Regions from separate parts of the Kosakonia radicincitans DSM 16656 genome, predicted to be linked through region 3. Evidence: predicted binding sites of a transcription regulator. Region 3 holds the regulator's gene; each other region holds the start of a gene.

What was found. The regulator CRP, encoded in region 3, controls carbon source genes, mostly activating them, when cyclic AMP is high. The targets are predictions, from matches to a motif close to ATGTGANNNNNNTCACAT.
Region 1: a site for CRP is predicted at 1,111-1,128, ahead of udp (uridine phosphorylase). Genes of this name have one in related genera too.
Region 2: a site for CRP is predicted at 1,586-1,603, ahead of focA (formate transporter FocA). Genes of this name have one in related genera too.
Region 4: a site for CRP is predicted at 1,747-1,764, ahead of ydfZ (putative selenium delivery protein YdfZ). Genes of this name have one in related genera too.

The regions. Positions count from the first base shown of each region.
Region 1 is NZ_CP018016.1:5,551,092-5,554,272, reverse strand. It holds gene Y71_RS26675 (dienelactone hydrolase family protein) at 185-991, opposite strand; gene udp (uridine phosphorylase) at 1,252-2,013, shown strand; gene rmuC (DNA recombination protein RmuC) at 2,167-3,181, shown strand, end outside.
Region 2 is NZ_CP018016.1:3,713,244-3,716,424, reverse strand. It holds gene pflB (formate C-acetyltransferase) at 1-618, opposite strand, end outside; gene focA (formate transporter FocA) at 670-1,527, opposite strand; gene ycaO (30S ribosomal protein S12 methylthiotransferase accessory factor YcaO) at 1,933-3,181, opposite strand, start outside.
Region 3 is NZ_CP018016.1:405,695-408,875, forward strand. It holds gene Y71_RS01865 (YccS/YhfK family putative transporter) at 1-1,018, opposite strand, end outside; gene crp (cAMP-activated global transcriptional regulator CRP) at 1,067-1,699, opposite strand; gene Y71_RS01880 (OsmC family protein) at 2,011-2,415, shown strand; gene Y71_RS01885 (phosphoribulokinase) at 2,445-3,181, opposite strand, start outside.
Region 4 is NZ_CP018016.1:2,979,103-2,982,283, forward strand. It holds gene Y71_RS14265 (GntR family transcriptional regulator) at 1-230, shown strand, start outside; gene Y71_RS14270 (DUF1796 family putative cysteine peptidase) at 318-1,217, opposite strand; gene ydfZ (putative selenium delivery protein YdfZ) at 1,865-2,068, shown strand; gene Y71_RS14280 (mannitol dehydrogenase family protein) at 2,132-3,181, opposite strand, start outside.

The sequences.
Region 1 (3,181 bases), 670 kb from region 3:
CTTATTTCTGATAGGGTAATGGAATTTTCTTGATCCCATCAAACTTTTTCTTAATGAAAAACGAAGATTTCATATAAATCAGTTTCCCTTCATTCAGTGTTAATACGGTCAGAAATTCCTGAAATTCTCGTATTAGCATTTTATTTTTAATATTGCTGGCCGGGGAATTTCCCCGGCACGGATATTATTTTTTACTGTACTGGGCAAACCATGTCAGCATGCGTTGCCAGCCATCTTTTGCCGACTCTTCATGATAACTCGGGCGGTAGTCGGCATTAAAGGCATGGCCCGCTTCCGGGTAAATCACAATCTCGGCAGTGGCATTGGCTGCCCGCAGCGCCTGGCGCATAGTTTCCACGCTTTCGAGCGGAATGCCGGTATCCTGCGCACCGTATAAACCCAGTACCGGCGCGGTCAGATCGGTTGCGACATCTACCGGGTGGCGCGGCGAGTTGAGAGATTTCTCTCCCACCAGCTTACCGTACCAGGCTACCGCGGCTTTCAACTGCGGGTTATGCGCCGCATACAGCCAGGCGATACGGCCGCCCCAGCAAAAACCGGTGATCAACAACTGATGCGCATTGCCGCCATTGCGCGCCGCCCAACTGGCGACGTGGTCGAGATCGGCCAGCACCTGGGCATCCGGCACCTTGCTGACCAGCCCGCTCAGTAGCGTCTGGATATCGGCGAAATCATTCGGATCGCCCTGGCGGAAGTAGAGTTCAGGCGCAATGGCGAGATAACCTTCCAGCGCCAGGCGGCGGCAGAGATCGCGGATATGTTCATGTACGCCGAAAATTTCCTGTACCACAATGACAATCGGCAACGGGCCATCGGCATTTTTGGGGCGGGCATGAAACGCAGGCATATTGTCACCCTGCGTTGGAATGGAGGTTTCGCCTGCGATTAGGGCGTCCTCCGGTGTGTGAACGATGGTGGAAGCGTGAGGCGAAGCCGCAGGTGCAAAGCCCGGCTGTTTGTTGGTTGTCATGGCATTCTCCATACCCTTTTATTAGCGCTCCAATAACTATAGACGGAAGGTCTGGCGCGCGCGCAAATCCCCGTTTCATCGACTATCTTTGCTGCTGCGTAGTGAGATACAGCATGTTAATGTGATATGAATCACTAATTTATGGAAATGATATGCAAACATTTTCGTTCATGGTGACGTCAATCACGAAAACGGACAGGCGCCTTCTGTAAAGTGGCTTTTTGCCTCTCCTGATAAAACCAACCACAGAGGAGTCTGTTATGTCCAGGTCTGATGTTTTTCATCTCGGTCTCACCAAAAACGATTTACAAGGGGCTACGCTGGCGATCGTCCCTGGCGATCCGGAGCGTGTGGAAAAGATCGCCGCGCTGATGGATAAGCCGGTCCAGCTGGCATCTCACCGCGAATTTACCAGCTGGCGTGCCGAACTGGATGGCAAACCAGTTATTGTGTGTTCCACCGGTATTGGCGGTCCGTCAACCTCTATCGCCGTAGAAGAACTGGCGCAGCTTGGCATCCGCACTTTTCTGCGTGTCGGCACGACCGGGGCGATTCAGCCGCATATCAATGTTGGCGATGTACTGATTACCACCGCCTCCGTGCGCCTTGATGGCGCCAGCCTGCATTTTGCGCCGATGGAATACCCGGCGGTAGCTGACTTTGCCTGCACCACGGCGCTGGTCGCAGCGGCGGATGCGATTGGCGCAACCAAACACATTGGCGTAACGGCATCTTCCGACACCTTTTACCCTGGCCAGGAGCGTTATGACACATTCTCCGGGCGTGTGGTGAAAAGCTTTAAAGGCTCAATGGAAGAGTGGCAATCAATGGGTGTGATGAATTATGAAATGGAATCCGCGACGCTGCTGACCATGTGTTCAAGCCAGGGGCTGCGCGCCGGGATGGTGGCTGGGGTGATTGTGAATCGTACCCAGCAGGAGATCCCGAACGCAGAAACGATGAAACAGACCGAAAGCCACGCCGTGAAAATCGTGGTGGAAGCCGCGCGTCGCCTGCTGTAATTCCTCTCTCCCGGTGCCCGGTAATGCTGCATTTACCGGGCCTGACAAATCCCTTTCCGTTTCTGCGTAGCGCCTCGCAGGAAAAGCCCTTCCCAACTGGACGTTTATACAGCACAATTCCCGCTTGTACGGATAAGGTCTGGAGGAGGCGTGGTGGACACTTCAATCATCGTCATGGCAGCGCTGGCGCTGGCAGGATTACTGGTCGGCTGGCTGGCTGCAAGCTGGCGCGGAGCGCAGCAGCAGGCGGAATTGCTTGCCGAGCAACGTGATGTGTTTAGTGAACTGAGCGCCGCCCGCCAGCAGTTAGTTCAGAGTGAACACTGGCGTGAAGAGTGCGAACTGCTCAATAACGAGCTGCGCAGCCTGCAACATATTAACAGCTCGCTGGAAGCCGATCTTCGTGAAGTCACCACCCGTCTGGAATCCACCCAGTTGCATGCGGAAGAGAAGCTACGCCAGATGCACAGTAGCGAGCAGCGTCTCAGCGAACAATTTGAAAACCTTGCGAACCGCATTTTTGAGCAGAGCAACCGGCGGGTGGATGAACAGAACCGCCAGAGCCTGAACGGCCTGCTAACGCCGCTGCGCGAGCAGCTCGACGGTTTTCGCCGTCAGGTGCAGGAGAGCTTTGGCCAGGAAGCGCGCGAACGCCATACGCTGGCGCATGAAATCCGCAATCTGCAACAGTTGAACGCCCAGATGGCGCAGGAGGCCATCAACCTGACGCGCGCATTGAAAGGCGATAATAAAACGCAGGGCAACTGGGGCGAAGTGGTGCTGACCCGCGTGCTGGAAGCCTCCGGTCTGCGCGAAGGGTACGAGTATGAAACCCAGGTCAGCCTGGAAAACGACAGCCGCGCGCGTATGCAGCCGGATGTGATCGTGCGCTTACCGCAGGGCAAGGATGTGGTGATTGATGCCAAAATGACGCTGGTAGCCTACGAGCGCTACTTCAACGCCGAGGATGAATTTACCCGCGAAGGCGCATTGCAGGAGCATATTGCCTCGGTACGTAATCATATTCGCCTGCTGGGGCGCAAAGATTATCAGCAGCTTCCCGGCCTGCGTAGCCTCGACTACGTTCTGATGTTTATTCCGGTGGAACCGGCATTCCTGATTGCCCTCGACAGACAGCCCGAACTGATAACGGAAGCGCTGAAGAATA
Region 2 (3,181 bases), 2.5 Mb from region 3:
GGATTGCAGAGACAGGAACTGAGCGTATTTGTCTTTCATCAGGAAGTCGATACCGTACAGCGCAACGCGACGGTAGTCACCGATGATACGACCACGGCCGTAAGCATCCGGCAGACCAGTCAGAACACCGGATTTACGGCAGTTCAGAATGTCTTTGGTGTAAACATCGAATACACCCTGGTTATGGGTTTTACGGTATTCGGTGAAGATTTTTTTCAGCATCGGGTCCAGTTCGCGATTGTACGCTTTGCAGGAACCTTCAACCATTTTGATGCCGCCAAACGGGATGATAGCGCGTTTCAGCGGAGCTTCAGTTTGCAGACCAACGATTTTCTCAAGCGCTTTGTTGATGTAGCCAGCGTCGTGAGAAGTAATGGTGGAAGCAACAGAGGTGTCAAAATCAACTGGCGCATGAGTGCGGTTTTCCAGTTTAACCCCTTCCATGACTTTGTCCCACAGGGCGGTGGTCGCGTCAGTAGCGCCAGCCAGGAAGGACTCGTCGCCTTCATATGGGGTGTAGTTTTTCTGGATAAAGTCACGTACGTTGACTTCTTTCTGCCAGTCACCTTTCGCAAAACCTTCCCAGGCTGTGGCTAATTTTTCATTAAGCTCGGACATGTAACACCTACCTTCTTAAGTGGATTTTTTATTTACTGCCTGAAACAACCATTAATGATGATCGTTGCCACGCAGATAAATGACCCAGTATGTCAACCCGACTAATAACCCACCACCTATGATATTCCCGATTGTTACCGGAATAAGGTTATCGATGATGAAATTCGTAATAGTCAGATGAGAAAAACTTTCCGGGCTGGAACCAACTGCGCTCCAGAACTCCGGGCTAGCAAAGTTACGGATTACGATACCCATCGGAATCATAAACATGTTTGCGATACTGTGCTCAAAACCGCTGGCGACAAACATCGCTACCGGCAGCACCATAATCATCGCTTTATCCATCAGGCTGCGACCGGAATAACTCATCCACACGGCCATACAAACCATCAGGTTGGCCAGAATACCCAGTGCAACAGCTTCGATGAAAGTGTGATGCACTTTATGGTCTGCGGTCTGCAGGACGTTTAAGCCCCAGCCACCATTGGCGACCATATATTCGCCAGACAACCACATTAGCAGGACAAACAGCAGCGCACCTACCAGGTTACCGAAGTAGACGTTAATCCAGTTACGGGCCAGTTGCCCCCAAGTGATACGCCCACTGGCTTTCGCCACGACAATCAGCACAGTCGAGGTAAAAAGATCCGCACCGCAGATAATGCAGAGGATCAACCCCAGGGAGAAACAGATACCCCCAATCAGTTTAGCAATACCGTAGGGCATTGCCGCTGTGCCGGTGGTGGCGGTGATATAGAAAACAAAAGCAATAGAGATGAACACACCTGCGGTGATAGCCAGGTAGAAAGTCTTCAGCGGATGTTTAGTCGCTTTATAGACGCCAGCTTCTTCGGCAACTTTGGCCATTTCGGCTGGAAGGATAAGATCAAAAGGGTTGTCAGCTTTCACACTAACTCTCTCTTTATTAAGTCGGCGACGAGATACTAACAAAGCATTATAGAAGAGAATTTGATATGGATCATATCTCGCCTGGCTTATAGGACCGCAAAGAGCGTGGTTTTTCTACGAATGCGGATTAACTTGTTGATTATATAAATAAAAATAAAGTTTAAAAGTTATAAAATGAGTTGAGTATTTTTATGAAGCCTCCGAAAAATCGTTAATTAAAATGGGGTAGTTGCCATTAGAAGTAACAATATTAGTTCGCAAGTAATAATACTATTTACCCATATTTAACTTAATTATTACAACTGACTGACATTGAAAAAATATAAATAAAAAGGGGCAATAAAATTGCCCCGTAATATAGCGTAGACCTGCTATGAAGCCTACATATTGTCGTGCTACTTGTCGTTATTTCGCCCAGAATGCCGTTTTGGCGCGTTGCAACTTTTCGTAAGCCGCTAACAGAGACTGATGTGCCGGGAACGCCTGCAGGGTACCGTCTGCCGGTTGCAGGTCATAGAACGGCGCTTCACCGCTCAACGCGGCGCTGGCTGCTTCAACTGCCTGCGCGCCGTACATGCGTACGAATGCATTCAGATATTGCAGCGGCTCGCGATCCTCTTCCTGCGCCAGCAGCAGTAGCGTTTGCAGGCAGCGGTAGTAGTTGGCGCGCTCCGCGCTGAAGATGGACGCGTTGAATTCCATGGTCCATTCGGTCCAGGCCAGCGCCTGATCCAGATCGCCGCCAGCCAGCGCCAGCATCGCTTTTAACTCGCCAACGCGCAGGGTGTACCAGCCATTGTCTTTACCGGTCGCCAGACCCAGCAACTCACGAACGCGGGTAAAATCATCGTGACCTTCATCGTCCAGTTGGGCGATAAGGTTGAGGTACTCCTCTTTCTCCCACTCGCTGCCTGGTAGTGACAGGATAGTTTCGCGCAGATGGCTGCCCATGGTGTTATTCGCCAGCCACAGATCTTCTGCCGGATAAATATCGGACATGCCCGGCACCAGAATACGGCAGGCGTACACGCCAAGGTGCTCGTAATCGGCGATATAGACCTCTTTATCTTCCGCATTGAAGATAGCCATCAGCGTGGCGAACTCTTCTTCGGTGGTCCCTGCGAAGCTCCAGTCAACGAACGGATAATCCGCATCTTGCTTAAACAGATCCCAGGAGATCAAACCGCTGGAATCGATAAAGTGAGTTTCGAGGTTAGCGTGTTCAGCCACTTCTTCGTCATCAAAGGTCGGCGGGGTAAAGACATCGAGATCTTTCAGACCGCGCCCCTGCAACAGCTCGGTGACTGTACGTTCCAGCGCAACGCCAAAATCTGGGTGTGCTCCAAAGGAGGCAAAGCAGGTGCCATTCGCCGGATTAAACAGCACGACGCAGATCACCGGATATTTTCCGCCCAGCGAGCCATCATAGGCAAAAATCGGGAACCCTTCGGCTTCCAGTTTAGCAATGGCTTCCTCCACACCAGGATAGCGGGCCAGCACTTCCTGTGGGATTTCCGGCAGGCTGATGCTCTCTGCGATGATACGGTTTTTGATATGGCGTTCGAACACTTCAGACAGACCCTGTACGCGGGCTTCGTTGCGGGTGTTACCGGCAGACATACCATTGGAAACATACAGATTGCCGACGATGTTC
Region 3 (3,181 bases):
TCAAATCGCGGATGTACAGAGGACGCTGCGTACGTAGTACGCGGGCGATGCGGCTAAAGTGCCAGGCGCAGAACTGGCCTACCGGATTATCCGGGTGCTGGCGGGCGATTTTTTCCAGCGCGCCAATTTGCTTCTCCATCGTGAAACGCGTCGGATACCGATGGTAGAGAATATCGTCCGCCAGCACGCGTAAACGGGCGGCAACGGTCTGCGCATTCCAGCGGATCACCTGCTCGGCATGGGTTTGTTCAACCAGTTTTTGTACTTCTTCCGGCTGGTGCAGGCTAACGGAAATATGCTCTTGCAAATCCAGCGCGACCTGGAAAACGCGCAGCAGGCGTTTGTAGTCGTTATGCTGATTGGCCGCCAGCATATGCAATTGTTGATAGCACTGGCTTATCATATCCACCGCTTTTTGCTGGCGTGCAAGCAGCGGCGGCAGGGCTTTTTCCGGATCGGCGTGCTGCGTCAGCAGGCTGTATTTGGCCTCGCAATAATCAGCCAGTTGCCGGTAGAGCAGGCTTAACGATTCGCGCAGCGGTTGTTCCCGCCACATCCAGAACCAGAACCAGTTAAACAGCCCGTACCACAGCGTGCCCAGCGCGTAGATCAGCAGTGGTTCCCACACCGGCATATTCCCGGCGAGGCTGAGCGTGAAGATGGCGGCAATCAGCGAGGCGGGCAGTAAGCGCGCGTGCAATGCGCTGATCTCGGCCGTGACGCCCAGTAGCAGGGTCAGCATGGTAAAGATCAGCGGCAGCGGAAGATCTTCCGCCAACAGCAATTGCACAGCCAGGCTGCTACCCGCAAACAGACTGCCGCCAATAATCAGGCGCTTAAAGAAACGCTTATGCGGCGTGTCGAGACCGGCAATATTGCAGCAAGCGGGAACGAGTGAGAAAAGCAGACCCTGTTGCAGATGGCCGACGAGCAGGCCAATCGCCACAGGCAGACATAACACCAGCGTTTGTCGCAGTGCGTAGTTGATTTCGGGGTGATAAATCAGCCTGCGCCACATGAGGAGAGAAAAACGGCGCGCCGGGTAAACGATGCGCCGTTTTACGGATTAACGTGTTCCGTATACCACGATGGTTTTACCGTGGGCGGAGATCAGGTTCTGATCTTCCAGCATTTTCAGGATGCGGCCGACAGTCTCACGGGAGCAGCCAACGATTTGGCCAATCTCCTGGCGAGTGATTTTAATCTGCATGCCGTCCGGGTGAGTCATTGCGTCCGGCTGTTTTGCCAGATTCAGCAGCGTCTGCGCGATACGGCCCGTTACGTCCAGGAACGCCAGGTTGCCGACTTTCTCCGAGGTCACCTGAAGGCGACGCGCCATCTGTGCGGAGAGGCGCATCAGAATATCCGGGTTCACCTGGATAAGCTGACGGAATTTTTTGTAGGAAATCTCGGCGACTTCACAAGCGGTCTTGGCGCGTACCCAGGCACTGCGCTCCTGACCTTCTTCGAACAAGCCCAGTTCACCGATAAAATCACCCTGATTAAGGTAAGAGAGAATCATCTCTTTACCTTCCTCATCCTTGATTAGCACTGCCACTGAGCCTTTAACGATGTAGTACAGCGTTTCCGCTTTTTCACCCTGGTGAATCAGCGTGCTCTTCGACGGGTACTTATGAATGTGGCAATGAGACAAGAACCATTCGAGAGTCGGGTCTGTTTGCGGTTTGCCAAGCACCATGCGCGGTTATCCTCTGTTATAAGCTGGCTCCGAAAGCGGGGATGTAGTTTCAGCCTGCTTCCGGGGTTGCAATCAAAGCTTCTCATGTCCTGAGAAGTAGGCCGTCAGCGTTATCTGCGGCCTCTAATCTACGATGTCATGCATACATGCGTAACATCCATTTATCTCTGTAGCATCCAGATTGTTTTAGCATAGGTTTTCACGCCTGTCTCCTGGTGTCTCGCTTCAGCATGACGCAGGTCGCCTTCCGTTGCGAGTTTTGTTATGTACGCGTAATCTGTGGAGAAAATTACTACTCCGGAGTGAATAAAATGCAGGCACGAGTGAAATGGGTTGAAGGGTTAACCTTCCTGGGTGAGTCCGCATCTGGCCACCAAATTCTGATGGACGGTAATTCCGGGGATAAAGCGCCAAGTCCGATGGAGATGGTGCTGATGGCTGCGGGCGGTTGCAGCGCAATTGACGTCGTTTCCATCCTGCAGAAAGGACGCCACGACGTGACCGACTGCGAAGTGAAGCTGACTTCCGAGCGCCGTGAAGAAGCGCCGCGTCTGTTTACGCACATCAATCTGCACTTTATCGTCACCGGTAAGGCGCTGAAAGACGCGGCGGTTTCCCGCGCGGTGGATCTGTCGGCAGAAAAATATTGCTCCGTAGCGTTGATGCTGGAGAAGGCCGTGAAGATCACCCACTCCTACGAGGTTATCGAAGCCTGATGCCCTGGCCCGGCGATCGGTTTGCCGGGCTACTTAATCTTTTTCCCTTCCATCAGCCGTTGCACCAGCGGCGTCATAATCAATTCCATCGCCAGCCCCATCTTGCCGCCCGGTACCACCAGCGTATCCATATGGGAAATAAACGAACCTTGCAGCATCGCCAACAGCCACGGGTAATCAATGCCCTGCAAATTCTGGAAGTGAATGACCACAAAGCTTTCATCGAGTGACGGAATGCCTTTTGCGGCAAAAGGGTTAGAAGTATCGACTGTCGGCACACGCTGGAAGTTGATGTGCGTACGGGAAAACTGCGGGGTGATAAAGTTGATGTAATCTTCCATCGAGCGAACCACCGAATCCATCACTGCTTCACGGGAGTGTCCGCGTTCGCTGGTGTCGCGAATCAGTTTCTGGATCCACTCCAGGTTGACGATCGGCACCACGCCAACCAGCAAATCAACGTGCCGCGCCACGTCATTTTGCGGTGTTACTACGCCGCCGTGCAGCCCTTCGTAAAACAGCACGTCGGTGGGTTCCGGCAGCGGTTGCCAGGGCGTAAACGTGCCCGGAACCTGATTCCACGGCACCGCTTCATCGTAGGTATGCAGATATTTACGCGTTTGCCCGGTTCCGCTCTGGCCATATTCGCTAAAGGTTTGTTCGAGCAGGCCAAAGTCATTGGCATCCGGGCCAAAGTAACTGATATGCCGCCCAAGATCGCGGGCTTTGCGGATCGCCATATCCATTTCCGGACGGGTATAGCGAT
Region 4 (3,181 bases), 2.6 Mb from region 3:
GGGATACCATCGAAAACATCAAAGCCACCATCGACCGCGTACGCTATATGAGCCTTGACCACGTTTCGCCGCCGGAAATGCTGCTGCGCCAGCACATGGATATCTTTTCCGCACTGGAAAAACGTGACCCTGACGCAGTCGACCACGCCATGAGCCTGCACTTGCAGGAGATCAGTGAATCAGTAAAAACCATTCGCCAGGAAAATCGCGACTGGTTCAGCGAGGATTAACGTCCTCGCCGGTCACAGACATCTCGTGGTGAGCCACCCTCACCGGTAGCTCACCGCTCTCCTTTCAGATACCTCTCGCGTTAGCGTTTAAACCGGCATTCCGGTGTCCGTAGCGACCGGCGCCGGCTCACGGCGGGATTCGCCTTTGCTCAGGTTGTACCGATCAACAGTGTCAAACATCTCGGTAAAAAGCGCGTCATCCTTTCGCGCCCAGAACGTATCCTGATCCTCGCCGCCCCAGATCTCATGAGTATGACAGGCGAACTCCAGTAAGCCGGAGTGATGCGGCGTGAAATCGATACGCTTCTGCGTCTCCTGCGGGACAATATTCTGATAGAAAAGCACAACTTCACACTCGCAGCCTTTCGCGTTGTACAACGACAACAGTTCATTCAGATGAGCTCTTAGCAGTGCAAGATCGGAATCCGCCGTGACGCGGTGATGATAAAGGAAGACAAAATTTTTATTTCCTCGCCAGGCGAGCTGACGCTCAATACGCCGTTTGAATGTCTGCTTGTCAGCGGAAATGCTGAGGGGATCGTGATGGGTGAATTCAAATCCCAGCATATGTCTTTCACTGTACTGGCCAACGCAATGCTTATAGTAGGTGGAGCGTACAACAGAGTGGTCGCCATCAGGAAAATGTTGCAGATGCGTTTTGTCCAGTAAATTCTGGTAATTATCTTTTTCCATCTGAAGAATATATTCTATATTAGATCGCCCGGAGGAAAAAATAGAACTGAACGATTTCCTGTTGTGCCGACGAAGGATATCATCAGGCAGGCAATTTTCTCCAAGGGAAATCCAGTACACATCCGAATCACCGCTATGACGATATTTCCATTTCTTGCGCAGATGCGTAATTGTGCGTTTAAGCGACTTAAGATGATTTCTCACCTGTTGCTTGACAACCTCACTTTTCATTATGCCATCCCCATTCCGTATCGTTATAACACCATTAAAATGAAGCGATAAAACATCTCGCATTCATTAAAATCACCATCAAGATCAATGAGTTAAAATAAAACTATCTTATAAAAGACGTTCATACTCTTCGCCTGTTTGTTAATAAACAGACGACATTAAATGAAATAATTTCAATTCGTGATAATTCCAGATATATCTTTATTCTGTTGTTACTTACAGTAAGTTCAGTACAGAATAGCCAGCGATAAATTATGCTGTCGACCTTCATCACTTGCCGACAAAAACCAGGCTTCCCGCACTCTTCTGTCGCTTCATTTTTATTTAAAAACGATCGCCATATTTTATTCAAAAGAAACCCGGCGCAGGATTCCACTGCGCTAAAAATAGAAAACGCGAAACAGTCTCTAACATATCGTTACAGAGTGTACGCGTTATCGCGCGGCAGGTAATAATCAGGAAAATCTTAAAAGCTTTTTATCATTAATGAATGAAAATAGAAGCGGGGAAATAAACGCGCGGTTTTTACCTATATCCGGTTGATTTAAGGTGTTTGTCATTGCGTGATGCCAAACATTTTTTCAGCAAAAAAGTGTGATGTTGATCAAAAACAAAAACTTGTCATCTCAGAAGCGTATTTATAAGGCGTCCGTAGCGGGGACATCTTCTGCCCCGTTTCGTTTTTTGGATATCAACAAGGAGAAACCACCATGGTGACTTATGATCGTAACCGTAATGCGATTACTACCGGCAGCCGCGTAATGATTAATGGCACGGGCCGTACCGGCAAAATCATTGCGATTCACGCAGCCGGGCTGGACGCCGCACAACTGCGCCGCAGTAAAACGGTAGAAGTGGAAGGTTGTGAAGGTAAATTCGAACCGGTTGAACTGATCCGTCTTGGTCTGCACTAAATGGTGAAAATGCCCGTATAACGGCAAAAAAGAATGCCGCCCCGGCGGCATTCTTTCGACGATTTACAGCGCAGCGGCGTATTCTGCCACCGTCGCTTTCGCCCCTTTCTCCAGCAGTGAACGATACGCATTCTGTACCTGCGCCACAAAAGCCGCTTCTTTCGGCAGTTCGTTGCCAAAAATCGCTTCGATGCCCAGCAGAGCCTGCACGCGCGCTTCACCTTCCGCGCTTGCGTTAACGGCGCCCTGAATCACCGTCAGCAGCGGATCGCACACTTCGATCGCCTGACCTTGTTCATCAATACCGCCGACGTAGCGCATCCAGCCCGCCACACCCAGCGCCAGCAGTGCAAAGGAATCCTGATGCGCTAAATGCCAACGTACGGAATCGAGCATACGCTGCGGTAATTTCTGGCTACCGTCCATCGCGATCTGCCAGGTACGGTGGCGCAGCGCAGTGTTGCTGTAACGCGCAATCAACAGATCGGCGTAACGCGCAAGGTCAACGCCCTTCACTTTCAGCGTTGGTGCCTGCTCTTTCAGCATCAGCGCGTGCGCCGCACGGCGATAGTTATCGTCGTCCATGCATTCGTTGATGTGCTGATAACCGGCCAGGTAGCCCAGATAAGCGAGGAAGGAGTGGCTGCCGTTCAGCATACGCAGTTTCATCTCTTCAAACGGCACGACGTCGGCAACCAGTTCGGCGCCCGCTTTTTCCCATGCCGGACGCCCCGCGACAAAGTTATCTTCAATCACCCACTGGCGGAACGGTTCGCAGGCCACACCGGCCGGATCGCGCACGCCGGTAAGCTGTTCGATTTTATCCAGCGTTTCAGCCGTTACCGCCGGAACAATACGGTCCACCATGGTCGACGGGAACGTCACGTTGGCGTCAATCCAATCTGCCAGCTCCGCATTCACTGCACGGGCATAAGCGCACACCACATTGCGGGTAACGTGGCCGTTTTCCGGCATGTTATCGCAGGACATCACACTGAATGCCGCCAGCCCTGCCGCTTTGCGACGCGCCAGCGCTTCCACCACCACGCCAGCTGCGGATTTCGGCTGCTGCGGGTTTTGCAGGTCGCCAACGATTAACGGATGATCGAGCAT